DNA from 4 places in the Rhizobium sp. N621 genome. Region 2 is predicted to be linked to each of the others. Evidence: predicted binding sites of a transcription regulator. Region 2 holds the regulator's gene; each other region holds the start of a gene.
The links. Region 2 encodes PhoB, which activates phosphate uptake and scavenging genes when phosphate is short. Its sites were predicted from a motif close to TGTCATNNANCTGTCAT; they were not measured.
Positions count from the first base shown of each region.

Region 1 (4,207 bases), 350 kb from region 2:
GCGACATTGGCGACCTTCTGGAAGAAGGCGCGGATCGAGACGGCGTTGGTCGTGTCGTCGGCGCCCTGGTCGATCACCTTCAGCACGTCATCGGGCCCGATGATCGAAGCCGTCACCTGCACACCGCCGGTGCCCCAGCCATAGGGCATCGGCATTTCTCTGCTGGCGAAGGGCACCTGGTAGCCGGGAATGGCGATCGCCTTCAAAATGGCGCGGCGGATCATCCGCTTGGTCTGTTCGTCGAGATAGGCGAAGTTGTAGCTGGCGAGATCGCTCATTCGGCCGCTTCCTTCATGTCTTCGCCACCGTTGCGGGCGGCTTCGAATTCGCGGCGCATGCGGCGGACGAGATCGAGTTCCGCCTGGAAATCCACATAATGCGGCAGCTTCAGGTGCTCGACGAAGCCCGTTGCTTGGACATTGTCGGAATGGGAGATGACGAATTCCTCGTCCTGGGCCGGCGCGGTGATGTCCTCGCCGAGCTCTTCGGCGCGAAGCGCCCGATCAACAAGCGACATTGCCATCGCCTTGCGCTCGCTCTGGCCGAAGACCAGGCCGTAGCCGCGGGTGAATTGCGGCGGCGCCTTGGCCGAGCCCTTGAACTGGTTGACCATCTGGCATTCGGTGATCTGGATGACGCCGAGCGAGACGGCGAAACCGAGCTCCGGCACGTCGAACTCCACCTCGACCTCGCCGATGCGGATCTCGCCGGTGAAGGGGTGGTTGCGGCCATAGCCGCGCTGCGTGGAATAACCGAGCGCCAGCAGGAAGCCTTCATCGCCGCGGGAAAGCGCCTGCAAGCGCAGATCGCGGGTCATCGGGAATTCCATCGGCTCGCGGGTCAGATCGCCGATCTCGTGATCTTCGGGCATGTCGCCGTCAGCCTCGATCAGGCCCTCCTCGCCGAGGATTTCGGAGACGCGCATGACGCGGCCGGTCTCGGCTGTGCGCTGCGCGGGCGCCTCGACCGCTTCGTCCTGAAGCAGTGAGGGATCGAGCAGCCGGTGAGTATAATCGAAAGTAGGACCAAGAAGCTGGCCCCCCGGCAGGTCCTTGTAGGTCGCCGAGATGCGCCGTTCGATCGTCATCTCAGCCGTGTCGAGTGGTTTGGAATAGCCGAAGCGCGGCAGCGTCGTGCGGTAAGCGCGCAGCAGGAAGATCGCCTCGATCATGTCTCCGCGCGACTGACGCACGGCCAGCGCGGCGAGGGTGCGGTCGAAAAGCGAGGCCTCGGCCATGACGCGGTCGACGGCGAGGGCGAGTTGTTCGACGATCTGCTCGATGCCGATCGCCGGCAGCGAACGGTCGCCGCGGCGGCGGTCGGCAAGCAGACGGTGGGCATTGGCGATGGCGGCCTCGCCACCCTTGACGGCAACATACATGAGCTCAGATCTCCGTTGCTGTGATCTTGGTGGTGCGCGGCAGACAGACGAAGCGCGTGCCCGACGTCAGCACGATGTCGATGCCGCGCGGGAAGAGCGCACGGTTCTCGGTCCAGAGCCTGAGGAAGGTCTCCGGCAGCCCCGTCGGCGCGATCTCCACGACACTCTGGATGCCCGGACCCATCAGGGCCAGCCTGCGTCCGCCTTCGAGTTGGGGAAGTTCGATGACGACAGTCGTCGAGCGGTCGGGATATTCCTGCGTGCCTGATGCGAAGAGGCCGAAGGAGCAAAGCGCAGTGCCCGCCTCAATGAAGGCAAAACGCGCATCGGCCTTTTCGGCTGTCAGGGGCGCGCCGGTGTGGAAGCCGAGCCACTCCGGCATGGCGGATTTCGCCAGTCCCGAGGTAAGCCAGACTGATGTGTCGTGGTCGCAAAGGGTGAGCGCGATCGCGCCGGCGGCAATGCCGAGCGGCGCCGGCGGAGCGATATTGGGCGCAACTGTCTGGATGGCGCCGGGACGGGCCATGCCGTCCATCAGCATCTTGAAGACGCTCTGCGCATGGAAAACCGGGTCGGCAAAACCGCCGGTCAAGGCTTCTGTCGCAAGACCCATCAGTTGTCTCCCCGTACCATGGTGAAGAAATCGACGCGGGTTGCCGCCGTCTCGTCCGCCTTGCGGCGCTCAGCGACGGCGATGCGTGCGGCAATCGGCGAAAGCAGCGCCTGTTCGACGAAATCCCTGGTCGCCTCCTCCTGCCAGAGCGCATCGAAGATCGCCGCAAGGCGGGCCTTCTCCCGGTCGGTGCCGAGCGCCTGCGCATGGCCGATGGAGCCGGTCTCGAGCCGCACCGTTGCGCGCGTCACCGTCACCTCGCCGAGATTGAAAGGAGCTCCGCCGCCGCCGATGCGGCCGCGCACCATCACCAGTCCCGTCTCCGGTCCGCGCACCGGATAAGCCACGGGCTTCTGCGGCAACGCATCCCAGGCTGCCTGGAGTTCGCTCCGTTCCGCACGCGCCAGCAGATCGGCGGCGCGTTTGCGCTCCGAGACCGTCTGTGACGCGGCGTCTTTCTTGTCCGCTGATATCATCGCTGCTTTCCCCGAAATGTCTATTGATATAGACAACCATACAAGCTATACCTAGCCTTAAATCGGTGTCGTGACAAGCGTGTGACATCGTGGGGCAAGGCAGGGGCAGAATGGCAGGACTGAAGCAGGTGCAGAGGCAGACAGGTGTGGCGCTCTGGCGTCAGATCGCCGATCGAATTCGCGAGGCGATCGGCAATGGAACCTATGACGAAACGGGAATGGTGCCGCCGGAAACGGTGCTGGCGCTGCAATTCGGCGTTAACAGGCATACGGTGCGCAGTGCGCTGGCGGCGCTGGCGCAGGAGGGAATCGTGCGCGCGGTGCAAGGTCGCGGCACGTTGATCGAGCGTAAGGAGCGCTTGAACTTCCCGATCACCCGGCGCACGCGCTTCACCGCCGGCATCGGCGATCAGGCGCGTGAGACGCGTGGTCTTCTGCTCGATGAGGCGCAGGAGGAGGCGAGTGCCGAGGTTGCCCGCTGGTTGGGCCTGAAACAGGGCGAGCAGGTGATCCGGCTGGAAACATCGCGCCATGCCGACAGGCGGCCGGTTTCAAAGGCGACGAGTTGGTTTCCCGCTGAACGCTTCGCGGGGATCGGCGAGGCCTACCGAAAGCATGAATCGATCACCAAGGCTTTCGCCGAGCTCGGGCTGGCGGACTACGTCCGGGCGACGACCGAGGTGACGGCCGCCCATGCTGCTACAGCCGACCTTGCCGATCTGGAACTCACCCCCGGCGCGATCCTGCTGATTGCCAAGGCAATGAACACCGATCTCGACGGCGTGCCGGTGCAATATTCGATCAGCCGTTTCGCCGCCGACCGGGTGCAGTTCACGATCGAGAACTGAGGCCAATAATTGAGGCAAGGCGTGCCGACCGCTTCCGGCGGCACGCCTCATCGAATTAGTGTGCGCCGGACATATCGCCCAGAACTTCCTTGGACGCTACGGTGGAATCCGCCTTCAGCTTGTAGACCATCGGAACGCCGGTCGCGAGATTGAGGGCGAGCACGCCTTCTTTGCTCAGCTTGTCGAGCACCATGACCAGCGAGCGCAGCGAATTGCCATGGGCGGCGACCAGCACCTTTTCGCCGCGCAGCACGCGCGGCAGGATTTCCGTGAGGTAGTAAGGCCAGACACGGGCGCCGGTGTCGCGCAGGCTCTCGCCGCCCGGCGGCGGCACGTCATAGGAACGGCGCCAGATATGCACCTGTTCCTCGCCCCACTTGGCGCGCGCGTCATCCTTGTTGAGACCGGAGAGATCGCCGTAGTCGCGCTCGTTCAGCGCCTGGTCGCGGATCGTTTCGAGATCGGGCTGGCCGACCTTGTCGAGGATGAGCTTCAGCGTGTGCTGCGCGCGCACCAGCGCCGAGGTATAGGCGACGTCGAATTTGATCCCGTATTCGGCAAGTGCGGCGCCTCCCGTGTTGGCTTCCTGAATGCCGAGTTCCGTCAGATCCGGGTCCTTCCAGCCGGTGAAGAGATTCTTCAGATTCCAGTCGCTCTGGCCGTGGCGAACGAGGACGAGGGTACCGCTCATGAATATGCCTCCGTAGTATCCTTATTGGGAAGAAAGCCCGAGCACGTCGAGCATGGAATAGAGCCCCGGCTTCTTGTCGCGCGCCCAGAGCGCCGCCTTGATGGCGCCGCGCGCGAAGATCGAGCGGTCGGCCGCACTGTGCGACAGGGTGACAATTTCGCCTTCTCCGGCGAAAAGCACGGAATGCTCGCCGATGAC
Region 1 covers NZ_CP013495.1:205,151-209,357, forward strand. Annotated here, with positions in the region: gene AMK00_RS00975 (alpha-D-ribose 1-methylphosphonate 5-phosphate C-P-lyase PhnJ) at 1-278, opposite strand, end outside; gene AMK00_RS00980 (carbon-phosphorus lyase complex subunit PhnI) at 275-1,381, opposite strand; gene phnH (phosphonate C-P lyase system protein PhnH) at 1,386-1,994, opposite strand; gene phnG (phosphonate C-P lyase system protein PhnG) at 1,994-2,470, opposite strand; gene phnF (phosphonate metabolism transcriptional regulator PhnF) at 2,581-3,318, shown strand; gene AMK00_RS01000 (2,3-bisphosphoglycerate-dependent phosphoglycerate mutase) at 3,374-4,009, opposite strand; gene dapB (4-hydroxy-tetrahydrodipicolinate reductase) at 4,031-4,207, opposite strand, start outside.
Region 1: phnF (phosphonate metabolism transcriptional regulator PhnF) is a predicted target of PhoB. The motif match lies at 2,541-2,557, and genes of this name have one in related genera.

Region 2 (4,207 bases):
GCCGCCGGCGGCGATCGTCGCAAGCGTGCGCCCATGGAAGGCGCCTTCGAAGGTGACGATGTGGAAGCGCTCGGGATGGCCCTTGGAAAACTGATAGCGGCGCGCCGTCTTGATGGCGCATTCGAGCGCCTCGGCGCCCGAATTGGTGAAGAACACCTTATCGGCGAAGGTGGCGTCCGTCAGGCGCTTGGCCAGACGCTCCTGGCCGGGGATCTCATAGATGTTGGAGAGGTGCCAGACCTTATCCGCCTGCTCCTTCAGCGCCGCGACCACATGCGGGTTGCCGTGGCCGACGGAGGTGACGGCGACACCGGCGCCGAAATCGAGATAACGCTCGCCGCTCTCGGTGATCAGCCATACGCCCTCGCCTCGCTCGAACCGCAGCGGGGCGCGAGAATAGGTGTCATAAAGCGGCGCGGCTTCAGCCATGGCGCGGGTCTCCCGTTCAGTGTTGTCCTGCACGGACTCCGGCTAACGAAACCAGGTCCGAAAAATCAAAAATGCCGCCTTTCGGCGGCGAGCGGTACTATTTCCTTTTCGCGCTGCAATGTCAACAAAACTGCGGCCTTAGCGTATGCAGCAAGCTTGTACAGGGGCACTTTCGGCCTTCAACAGGCATTATTGCAGAAATGACACGCAGAGGAAGCAAGTTGGGGAAAACTTGAAATTCGATTCATCCGGATTCCCGCGACTCTTGTCACGGAGTCAGCCTCACACTAGGTTAAAGTTCAATTACTAGACTGCATGCGGCGGAACTAGTCACCAAAATTGATCAAGCGTTTCTTGTTTCGGAGGCTTCCGGGACAACGGTGAGGGATTCTGCCATCACCAACGCAAACGGTGGAGACAGGGCATGAACTGGACAGACGAGCGGGTCGAGAAACTCAAGAAGCTTTGGGCCGAGGGACTGAGCGCCAGCCAGATTGCTGCGCAGCTTGGCGGCGTGAGCCGAAACGCCGTTATCGGCAAGGTGCACCGGCTGAACCTGCCGGGTCGTGCCAAGGCCGGCGGCACGGCGACGGCGGCGCGCACGCCGAAGCGCCAGACATCGGCGCCGCGCGCGCCGAACTACGCCTCCCGGATCACCACCCGCACCGTTACCCGCCAGCAGGGCGCAACGATGCTGAAGGAAGAGATCGAGATCGAAACGGTCGAGGAAATGGAATACGTGCCGAAGGGCAACGTGGTCGTGCCGATTTCCCGCCGCCTCGGCCTGACGGAACTGACCGAACGCACCTGCAAATGGCCGGTCGGCGATCCGCTGAAGGACGATTTCCACTTCTGCGGCTGCGAATCCCCTGACAATTCGCCCTATTGCAGCTATCATCAGAAGCTTGCCTATCAGCCGATCAACGAACGCCGCCGGGCGGCAGCGCGCGTCAGCTGAGCGGGCGACATCGTCGAGAGTGAGAAACGGGCCGAGCAGCCCGTTTTTTGTGATTAGAGTGGGGAAGCGACCTTTGTGTTTGGCAGCAAAGCCGACCACGCATTCCGTCATCCCAGGGCTTGACCCTGGGATCCACGACCAGGCACTCGGCTTCGATAATTTCCCTGCATTTGAATGCCATCGCTCCTCCCGCAGCGCCAGCCGCATGGATCCCAGGGTCAAGCCCTGGGATGACGGAGAGGAGAGGTGGTGCCTGGATGACAGAGGTGAGGTGGTGCCCGCTCATACGCCGCGCCGGTGCAATGAAGGGCCTGGGAAAGGCTGCACCGGCGGGAACGCCGACCACACACTCCCTCAGCCTCAGGCCTCCATCGAATAGCCGGCGCCGCGGACGGTGCGGATGACGTCCTGCATGTTGGAGAAATTCAGCGCCTTGCGCAGGCGGCCGACATGGACGTCGACGGTGCGTTCATCGACATAGATGTCGTGGCCCCAGACGCCGTCGAGCAGCTGCGAGCGCGAGAAGACGCGGCCCGGCGACGACATCAGGAATTCCAACAGGCGGAATTCGGTCGGGCCGAGGCGGACTTCGCGGCTCTTGCGATGAACGCGATGGGTTTCGCGGTCGAGTTCGATATCGCCGCATTTCAACACCGAGGACAGCACCTCGGGACGGGCCCGACGCAGCATCGCCTTGACGCGGGCGACGAGTTCGGGGGTCGAGAAGGGCTTGACGACATAATCGTCGGCGCCGGTGGACAGTCCGCGCACCCGCTCGCTCTCCTCGCCGCGCGCCGTCAGCATGATGATCGGCAGCCGCTCGGTTTCCGGCCGCATGCGCAGGCGCCGGCAGAGTTCGATGCCGGAGACGCCGGGCAACATCCAGTCGAGGATGAGGAGATCGGGCGTGCGCTCCTGAAGCCTGATTTCGGCCTCGTCGCCGCGCAGGATGGTATCGACTTCAAAGCCTTCCGCTTCGAGATTATAGCGAAGGAGCACGCTGAGCGCTTCCTCGTCTTCAACAACTGCGACTCTCGGGATCATGCGTGTCCGTCTCCTCGCGCACAAGCCTTAAACCGGGACGATTTAACCAGGCGTCCTGCGCAAATTCAGAAATTGGCTGCGACCTCTTTGCGCGCCCCGAACGGGCGCGCACGCAAGTGACTGGTCCGGGCGGCGGGCTCGGGCGGCTCGTTCGGAACGATTATTCCGTCGCGGCGCCGACGGTGTTGGCGCTGTCATCCTTCGGACGATCGCCTTCCGGCTGGGCGCCCGTCGCCATGTAGTAGATCGTCTCGGCGATGTTGGTGGCATGGTCGCCGATGCGCTCGATGTTCTTGGCGCAGAAGAGCAGATGCGTGCAGCTCGTGATGTTGCGCGGATCTTCCATCATGTAGGTCAAGAGCTCGCGGAACAGCGAGGTGTACATCGCATCGATCTCGTTGTCGCGCTCGCGGATGGCGGTCGCCTTGTCGGCGGCGCGCGTCGTATAGACGTCGAGCACTTCCTTGAGCTGGACGAGCGCCAGCTCGGACAGGTGCTCGAGACCGCGGGCGAGCTTGCGCGGAACGCCGGTGCTCTGCACGGCGATGACGCGCTTGGCGGTGTTCTTGCCGAGGTCGCCGACGCGTTCGAGGTCGGCGGCGATGCGGATCGAACCCATGATTTCGCGCAGGTCGGCGGCCATCGGCTGGCGGCGGGCGATGGTGACGATCGCCTTGTCGCCGATCTCGCGCTCGGTGTGATCGAGGATCACATCGTCGGAGATGACCTTCTGCGCCAGCGCCGTATCGCCGTTGACCAGCGCCCGGACGGATTCGGCGACCATCTGCTCGGCCAGGCCGCCCATTTCGGAAATCCGCCTGGAGAGGAACTTCAGATCATCATCATAGGCAGAATAAATATGTGTCGATGCCATGGGGCTTTGTCCTCGAATAACGGGAAGGCTTCGGATTGCCGCAATCAGCCGAAGCGACCCATGATGTAGTCCTGGGTGCGCGGATCGTCCGGGTTGGTGAACATCTTGTCGGTGTCGTTCTCCTCGACGAGGTTGCCGAGGTGGAACATGGCGGTGCGCTGCGAGACACGCGCGGCCTGCTGCATGGAGTGGGTGACGATGACGATCGTGTAGTTCTCGCGCAGCTCGTGGATCAGTTCCTCGACCTTGGCGGTGGCGATCGGGTCGAGCGCCGAGCAGGGTTCGTCCATCAGGATGACCTCAGGGCTGACGGCAACGGCGCGGGCGATGCACAGGCGCTGCTGCTGACCGCCGGAGAGGCCGGTGCCGGACTCGTGCACGCGGTCCTTGACCTCGTTCCAGAGGCCGGCGCGCTGCAGGCTGGTCTCGACGATCTGGTCGAGATCGGCCTTCGACTTGGCGAGGCCATGGATGCGCGGTCCGTAGGAGACGTTTTCGTAGATCGACTTCGGGAACGGGTTCGGCTTCTGGAAAACCATGCCGACGCGAGCGCGAAGTTCGACGACGTCGATATCCGGATCATAGATGTCGTCGCTGTCGAGCGTGATCTTGCCGGTGACGCGGCACCCCTCGATCGTGTCGTTCATGCGGTTGAGGCTTCGCAGGAAAGTCGACTTGCCGCAGCCCGAGGGGCCGATCAGGGCGGTTACGGTGTTTTCGCGGATGTTCAGGTTCACGTCGAAAAGCGCACGCTTCTCGCCGTAGTATACGGAGACATCCTGTCCGATCATTTTATACGGGACGTTGCTCATCTTCTGATCCAGCGCCTTTTCAACTGCAGCTTCCGTCAGCATGTTCATGATATCTACTCCGTTTACCAGCGGCGCTCGAAGCGACGACGC
Region 2 covers NZ_CP013495.1:555,912-560,118, reverse strand. Annotated here, with positions in the region: gene AMK00_RS02750 (aspartate aminotransferase family protein) at 1-429, opposite strand, end outside; gene AMK00_RS02745 (GcrA family cell cycle regulator) at 854-1,387, shown strand; gene phoB (phosphate regulon transcriptional regulator PhoB) at 1,748-2,431, opposite strand; gene phoU (phosphate signaling complex protein PhoU) at 2,592-3,305, opposite strand; gene pstB (phosphate ABC transporter ATP-binding protein PstB) at 3,350-4,165, opposite strand; gene pstA (phosphate ABC transporter permease PstA) at 4,180-4,207, opposite strand, start outside.

Region 3 (4,207 bases), 1.0 Mb from region 2:
CCTTCCCTGCTGCCGCTGTTCCCAGGCCTGCGCACCCATCAGCGGGCCATCGACGCCGGCATGCGCATCGCCGGCTGTACCGTGCATTTCGTCACCGAAGCCATGGATGAGGGGCCGACGATCGGCCAGGCCGCCGTGCCCATTCTCTCCGGTGACACGGCCGAAAGCCTGGCCGCGCGGGTGCTGACCGTCGAACACCAGATTTACCCGCAGGCGCTGCGGCTCTTTGCCGAAGGCCGCGTGACGATGGAGGACGGCAAGGCGGTCGGCGCCGAGGCTTCGGCAGCTACCCCGAAGGCCCAGCTCATCTCGCTGATCGGCGACCTCGCTTAGGCCGCCAACGCCCGCAGCGGATGCAGCGTACCATCGCTATAAACGAAGCGGCCGGCGCGGAAGGTGGCGCGGATGCGGTTGATCTCGCCCGGCTCGACGACGACCAGATCGGCGCGCTGGCCGATGGCGATTTCGCCACGGTCCAAGAGACCGGCGGAGCGGGCGGCGTTGCCGGTCGCCATGGCGACGGCTGAAGGCAGGCCGCCTTCCACCATGTCGGCGAGCTTGAAGATGCCGGGCACAAAGGCAGCCGGGTGATAATCGGCGGCGATGATGCTGAGCAGCCCGGCCCTTGCAGCGTCGAGCGCGCTGAGATTGCCCGACATCGACTGGCCGCGCAGCGCATTCGGCGCGCCCATCAGCGTCCAGAGGCCGCGGCGGCGTGCCTCTTCTGCGGCGGGTGCCGTTACCGGAAACTCGCTGATGGTGACGCCGAGATCGTGCATTTCGGCGACCTTTTCGACGCTGTCATCGTCATGCGAGGCAAGCGAGAGCCTGTGCTTCAGCGACAGCGCGACGATCTCTTTCAACTTGGCCTCAATGTCTGGATTGCTGCGCATGGCAATGCGCTTGGCGACGATTTCGGCGGCCATGTCCTCGGAGATGGCGCGGCGCTCGGAAATGCTGAGGATGTAGCTTTGCAGGTTATTGTACTGGCCCTGGCCGGGCGTGTGGTCGGTCAGCGACACCATGTCGATCTGATCGGCATTGAGCAGGCGCTCGAGCGCGGGAGCAGCTCCCAAGTTGGTGATTTCATAGCGGGCGTGGACGCGGTGGTCGATCAGCAGATCATCGCGCAGCCGGTTGATGCCCTCGATCACCGCCGACGTCGTCTCCAGCGAGCGGACGTGGCCATAGACGCTTTCGGTGGCGAAGGAGACCGCGGCAAAGGCTGTCGTCACACCGGCGGCGGCAAGTTTCTTGTCGAGTTCGTGAATGCCGAAATCGATCGGCATCGTCGCATTCGGCCGCGGCGCGATCTCACGCTCGATCATATCGCCGTGCAGATCGACGAAACCCGGCATCAGCAGCCGCCCGCCGCCATCGATCGCCGCACCGGCGACTGGCTCCGGCCGGATCTCGGCGATGGCGCCATCCTCGACACGCACGGAACCTTCACTCACTACCTCGTTCGGGAGAACGAGAGTGAAATTGTTGAGCCACATGGGCCTTCTCCTGACCGATCCGATGATTGACAAGCCGCAGCGGATAGAACCGCTCCATGACATTCGTATGAAATCGTAAGCGCTATTATCTCAAAGCGGAAAACGTCATGGGCTTAACCGCCAAGCCGCCCGAAGACCGCCTCATCCGCTATCGAATTTTGTGCCTGTTCAAGGCTGCCCATTGCAGCAGCACGATCGTCTTGGTGTCGAAGATCTCGCCGGTTTCGATCATCCGGGTCGCCTCATCCAGCGGAATTTCAAGAACCTCGATATCCTCGTGTTCCTCATCCAGGCCGCCGCCTTCCGCGACGCGGTCCGTGGTATCGATAAGGGAAACGAAGAAATGGACGACCTCGGCGATAGCGCCGGGCGAGGGATAGGATTTGAAAAGGAAGCGGGCCTCACGCAAGTGGTAACCGGTTTCCTCCATCGCCTCACGGCGGATCGCCTGTTCGGGATGGTCGTCATCAAGAAGGCCGGCCGGCACCTCGATCATCCATGCGGGATCGCCGTTCAGATGAACGGCGAGACGGAACTGGCGGACGAGAACGACGAGATCGCGTTTCGGATCATAAAGCAGGATGCAAGCGGCCGGCGTGCGGTGGTAGACCTCCCGCTTCAGCCGCTGTGTCGCGCCCTTTCGGTCGATATAGTCGAGCAGATAGCTGCTCAGCCGCGTCCACCCATTCGACAGGATTTCCTCGCCGACGATCTTCACCCGCGATTTCGGCTGCATCATACCGTGTCCTTGCGAAGCCAGACCTTGTTGTCGTGCACGGCCGCGCCGCCATAAGGCGCGACCGGATCGGCGCCGGTCAGAACGTTGATGCCCTCGCCGTCCACATGCGCCTTGTTCGGCCAGAGGCCCTCGGCGATCAGCACGCCCGGCCTGACCTCGATGGTGATGCGGGCATGGATGCGCAGATCGCCGCGGCTGTTGCCGATGCGGACGAGCTCGCCATGGGCGATGCCATTGGCTTCGGCGTCAACAGGATTGATCATCACCTCCGGGCGGCCTTCCTTTTGACGCGAGGTCTTGGTCTCGGAAAAACTCGAATTCAGGAAGTTGCGGGCGGGCGATGTGGCGAGGCGGAAGGGATGCTCGGGATCGGCGACTTCGATGACATCGACCTGATCGGGGAAGACCGGAAGCTCCCCATGCGGCCCGAGTGCGCCGATCGCAGTCGGCGGCTTGTTCGGCGCCGGCTGGTTGATCCAGTCCGGCCGGAAATGGAACTTGCCGTCCGGATGGGCAAAACCGTTCAGGAAATGCGCCTCCTCGAAAGCAGGCTGGCGATCGAACCATTTGTGTTCGAGGAAATGGTCGTAACCCGGCAGGCCGCTCGATTCGAGCACGCGGTCGACCATTTCACGGGCGGTGAAGCCGAAACCGGGGCGGTCGGCGACGCCGAGGCGTTTTGCCAGTTCCTCGATGACGAAGAGATTGGTGCGCACGGTAGGCGGCGGCTCGACCAGCTTCGGGCCGAGCAGAATATGGTTCTGGCCGCCGGCCCTGTAGATATCGTCATGCTCGACGAACATTGTCGCGGGCAGCACGATGTCGGCAATCTCGGCCGTCTCGGTCATGAACTGCTCATGCACGGCGACGAACAGGTCGTCGCGGGCAAAACCGCGTCTGACGAGGCGCTGCTCGGGGGCGATGTTGGCCGGATTGGTGTTCTGGATCAGCATTGCCGTCACTGGGCCGCGATGACGCAGGGCTACCGGATCGCCGGTGAGCACGCGGCCGATCTGCGACTGGTCGAGCATGCGGATATCGGCATCCTTCATCGAGCGGCCGGTCAGTTCCGCATTGTTCATGCGGAAGATATCGCTGTTCGAATGGAAGGCGCCGCCGCCCTCATATTGCCAGGAGCCGAGAACGGTGGCGACCGAGGCGGCCGCATGCATGGCGACCGCGCCGTTGCGCTGGCGGGTAAAGCCGTAGCCCAAACGGAAGAAGGTCTTCTTCGTCGTGCCGACGAGGCGGGCGAAGGCTTCGATCTCCTCGACCGAAATGCCGGTGATCTCGGCCGCCCATTGCGGCGTCCTGGTTTTCAGATGCGCTTCAAGACCGGCGGGATCATCGGCGTATTTCGCCATATAATCCCGGTCGGCATAGCCGTCGCGGAAGGCAACGTGCATGACCGCGCAGGCGAGTGCAGCGTCGGTGCCCGGTCTGACGATCAAGGCCATGTCGGCCTGCTTCATCGTCGGATTATCGTAGATGTCGATGACGACGATCTTGGCGCCGCGTTCCTTGCGCGACCTGATGGCATGGGTCATCACATTGACCTGCGTCGAGACCGCATTGGTGCCCCAGATGACGACGCAATCGGTGCGGCCCATCTCACGCGGATCAGGCCCGCGGAGCACGCCGGTCGCCATGGTGAAGCCGGTCCAGGCCGGGTTGGTGCAAATCGACGAGAAAAAGCCGGAGTAGCGCTTGGCGTGACGCAGGCGATCGATTGAATCGCGCTGCACCCAGCCCATGGTGCCGGCATAGAAATAGGGCCAGACCGCCTCGCTGCCGTCCCTCGCCTCGGCCTTTATGAAGGCTTCGGCAATTTCATCCAGCGCATCGTCCCAGGAAATCTGCTGCCATTGCCCTGCCCCCTTGGGGCCGGCGCGGCGCAAGGGGTGCATCAGGCGGTCGGGATGGTAGAGCCGCTCGGCATACCGGGCGACCTTGGCGCAGATGACGCCCG
Region 3 covers NZ_CP013495.1:1,553,164-1,557,370, reverse strand. Annotated here, with positions in the region: gene purN (phosphoribosylglycinamide formyltransferase) at 1-333, shown strand, start outside; gene AMK00_RS07575 (alpha-D-ribose 1-methylphosphonate 5-triphosphate diphosphatase) at 330-1,499, opposite strand; gene AMK00_RS07570 (NUDIX domain-containing protein) at 1,648-2,238, opposite strand; gene AMK00_RS07565 (molybdopterin-containing oxidoreductase family protein) at 2,235-4,207, opposite strand, start outside.
Region 3: AMK00_RS07575 (alpha-D-ribose 1-methylphosphonate 5-triphosphate diphosphatase) is a predicted target of PhoB. The motif match lies at 1,556-1,572, and genes of this name have one in related genera.

Region 4 (4,207 bases), 770 kb from region 2:
TCTGAAATCCGTCACCAATACCTATCCGACGATCACCAGCGTGCGCGTCAAGGACGCGATCGATATCGTCAACCAGCTCGTCGCCCAGCTTGCGACCGCGATCCGAGCCGCCGCATCGGTGGCGCTCATCGCCTCGATTCTTGTTCTTGCCGGGGCGCTCGCCGCCGGCAACAGGGCCCGCACCCACGACGCGGTGGTGCTGAAGACGCTCGGCGCCACGCGCGCCATGCTGATTCGTGCCTTCAGCTACGAATATCTGATCCTCGGACTGGCAACCGCGATCTTCGCACTCTTTGCCGGCGGTATTGCCGCCTGGTTCATCGTCGCCCGCATCATGCGACTGCCCTCTGCCTTCCTGCCTGATGTGGCAGGACTGACGCTGGTGACGGCACTCGTTCTGACCGTCGGCATCGGCCTCGTCGGCACCTGGCGCATCCTCGGGCAGAAGGCCGCGCCTGTGCTGCGCGAGCTTTGAGAGCAATTCCAGGAAAGTGCGAAGCGGTTTTCCCAGGCAAAGCGCGAAGCGCTTTTGCGGGATTGCATATATCCAAAAGGTTCGAGCGGTTCTGCGTTTCCTTGAAAAGCTGAACCGCTCTGGCGCCGCCCCAAAGCCTTCACCTTACGGCGATTTAACCGTCCGCGCCTTTGCAAGCCCCTTGTTTGCAAAGGGCTAAGGCCTCATATTGTCTGCAGGCATGCTGGAGCTCCGCAGCGGCGCCCGGGTCGAGAACCCCGACACCGTATCTCCTTCGGAGCTTGTAAGAGGAAACTATGGCTGATCTTCGTAACTATCAAAGCCGCGTCCAGACCGGCGAGATGATTGATCAAGGCCTGCGCGCATATATGCTCAAGGTCTACAACCTGATGGCGCTGGGCCTGGCGATCACCGGCGTGGCCGCATATCTCGGATTCAACTTCGCGGTCCAGGACGGCCAGCTCACCCAGTTTGGCGCGCTTCTGTTCCAGTCGCCGTTGCGCTGGGTCGTGATCCTTGCCCCCCTTGCGGTCGTCTTCTTCCTGAGCTTCCGCATTCATCAGATGAGCGTGTCCGCCGCTCAGACCACCTTCTGGATCTACGCCGGCCTGGTAGGGCTGTCGCTCTCGTCGATCTTCCTGGTCTATACGGGCCAGAGCGTCGTTCAGACCTTCTTCGTCACCGCCGCCTCCTTCGGCGCGCTGTCGCTTTACGGCTATACGGCGAAGCGTGACCTGTCGGCGATGGGTTCGTTCCTGATCATGGGTCTCTTCGGCCTGATCATCGCCTCGCTCGTCAACATCTTCCTGGCTTCATCCGCGCTGCAGTTCGCGATCTCGGTGATCGGCGTGCTGATCTTCGCAGGCCTCACCGCCTACGACACGCAGAGGATCAAGGAACTCTACTTCGAAGCCGATGACGTCGCTGTCGCCGGTCGCAAGGCGATCATGGGCGCACTGACGCTCTATCTCGACTTCCTCAACCTCTTCATGTTCCTGCTGCAGTTCATGGGCAACCGCAGATAACAGGCGCATTGAGATCGAAAAGGCGGCTTCGGCCGCCTTTTTTGTTGCGCCGGTTTCGCAGGGGTGGTTTTAGAGGAGCCTGCTCTTCCGATGGACCTGCCGCCCGATGTCCTTCCTCCTGCGCGACGCCTCCCAAGCCGACATCCCCGCCATTACGGAGATCTATCGTGACTCGGTCTTGAATGGCGTTGCAAGCTACGAGATTGCGCCGCCCTCCGAGGCCGAAATGGCCCAGCGTTTTTCCGCGATCGTCAGCCAGCAATATCCCTATGTCGCCGCAACCGATGCTGACGGGAAACTCCTGGGCTACGCTTATGCGTCGGCCTTCCGCACCCGCCCCGCCTATCGCTGGATGGTGGAGGATTCGATCTACCTGGCGCCCGAAGCCCGCGGCCGTGGCATCGGCAAGGCACTGATGGTCGAGCTGATCGACCGCTGCACCGCGCTTGGCTTTCGTCAGATGGTAGCCGTCATCGGCGGCGCGAGCCCGGCCTCGATTGCGCTTCATCTGAAGGCAGGTTTTGTGGAGGTCGGACTGATGAAGGGCACCGGCTACAAGCACGGCCGCTGGCTGGACACGATGCTCATGCAGCGCAGCCTCGGCGAGGGCATGACGACCGATCCGGATCCCTCCACCTATCCCGGTTCGTTGTTTCCGGGCTGATGAGAATTATTTATCGACGAGTTTCAATGCCTTGTCGAACACCTTGAGGACCTGATTCAGCTCGTGCCCGCGCTTCAGGATCATGCCGTTGACGTTGATGACAGAATAGGCGCCCTGTTTGGCGGCAAGCTTCGGGTTCTTTTCGATCCGGAAGAGCGGCATCTCGCCGGAGCGCTTGAAGACGGAAAAGACTGCTCTGTCCTTCAGATGGTCGATGGCGTAATCGCGCCATTCCCCCTCGCCGACCATGCGGCCGTAGATCCAGAGGATCGCGTCCAGCTCACGCCGGTGGAAGGTCACCGGAAGCGGATCCTTGCTTTGTTTGTACTCCCTGAGATCGACGACGACCGAGGAACTATTGTCGACGGAGCGGCTTTCGCCGTGTCGCAAATCCGGCTGATCTGTCATCAGGTCTCCAAGGCCTCCGCTTGTGACAGGAGAGTGACAGTTTGCCCGAGCCGCCGCAAATTGCAAGAGTGCGGCTCCTCACATTTGGCCGTACCGCAGCGCCGCACGTCCAGGCACCTTCGTTGGGGACCAAGCAATGCTTTCTCCCCTGTGCCGCATTTCAGTCAAAACAGCGCCTCATTTGCAGGGGATTTATGCATCCCGGTTTGGCGCCAGCGCGCCAAAGGGCCCGGCGGAGCGTATCGACCTTAACCCCAGCCCCGAATACGCTCGGCCGGGCCGCCCGGCATTTCACCCGTCATCGGGCGAAATATCAGATATTTTTTCCCGCCATCACCACGGTTGCGCCGAGAATCGCTGCCGGATCGCCGTCGGCCGTCGCCGACTGCAGCAGGATCGCGCAGCCCTCGAGCTGCGGTCGCTGCAGGACGCTCGCCGGCAGCGTCAGACTGGTCGCCTTGCCGTCCCACATGCCGACGGTTTCGACATTGGTGACGCTGTGCAGATAGGAGATCTTCTTGCCGCTGTTTTCGCCTTTTTCGACGTCGATCGTCTTTTCCTTGTCGAAATAGACCATCACGACATTGGCCTTGCCCTGTCCTTCGCCGATCTTGATCTCCAGCTCGTCGCCGCGCATCGCCGCGCTGATGGGAACGGTCAGCCCGTTGCCTTCGATGCTGTATGTGTCGATCTTGCTGTTGATACCGGTGAGATCGGCGCCGGCCAAATGGCCGCGCCCGTTGACGATCGCCTGCGGCGTATAGACGTTGCTGCGGCCCATCGTCCTGGCGTAGCCGTACTGCCGCTCGGTATTTTCCTTGGAGCTCAGCGTATCGGCCCAGCCGAGATAATTCCAGTAATCGACATGATAGGCGAGCGCGATGACGTCGCCCTGGTTCACCAGCTTGCGGAAGGCGGCATCAGCGGGAGGACAGGAGGAGCAGCCCTGCGACGTGAAAAGCTCGACGACGCCTCTGGGCTTGCCGTCTTCGGCATGCAGCGAGCCTGCAAAAGCAATGCCGGCGATCAGCGAAATCAAGAAACGGGGGGACATTCACCTGCACCTCTTTTTCAGCGCCGGCGTTTTGGAACCGAAGGCTCTGAGATATCAGAGTACGAATAATCCTTCCCGGTCCAAACGAAAAATCACGAACGGGTGAGACCACAGCTCGGCCGGAACGCAGCTGAAACAAATCATCGTGAGCCTCCGGCAAAGACTGTCGCCGCAAAGAAAATCCGCCGGAAATTGCTCTCCGGCGGCCATTATCAATCAACTCTCCTAGACCCGGATGATTTTAGGCCGGCCCGGCCTAAAATCTGAATCCGGATCTACATCAAAGAAGAAGAACATGATGTCGTCCGAAAACCGCTCACACTTTTCGGCATCATGCTCTGAAAATCAGGCAGCGAGATCGCGCAGCACCGTCTGCAGGATGCCGCCATTGTTGAGGTAGATCACCTCGTCGAGCGTATCGACGCGCGACAGCAGCGGAACGTCCTTAACGGTGCCGTCGCTATAGGTGATCTTGGCAATCTTCCGCTCGCGCGGCTTGATCTTGTCGAGGCCCTCGATGGTAACGAGTTCGTCGCCCTTCAGGCCGAGGCTCTGCCAGGTCGTGCCCTCTTCGAAGACAA
Region 4 covers NZ_CP013495.1:4,209,130-4,213,336, forward strand. Annotated here, with positions in the region: gene AMK00_RS20230 (ABC transporter permease) at 1-475, shown strand, start outside; gene AMK00_RS20235 (Bax inhibitor-1/YccA family protein) at 772-1,500, shown strand; gene AMK00_RS20240 (GNAT family N-acetyltransferase) at 1,607-2,164, shown strand; gene AMK00_RS20245 (DUF2794 domain-containing protein) at 2,171-2,572, opposite strand; gene AMK00_RS20250 (DUF1223 domain-containing protein) at 2,886-3,626, opposite strand; gene acnA (aconitate hydratase AcnA) at 3,972-4,207, opposite strand, start outside.
Region 4: AMK00_RS20245 (DUF2794 domain-containing protein) is a predicted target of PhoB. The motif match lies at 2,595-2,611, and genes of this name have one in related genera.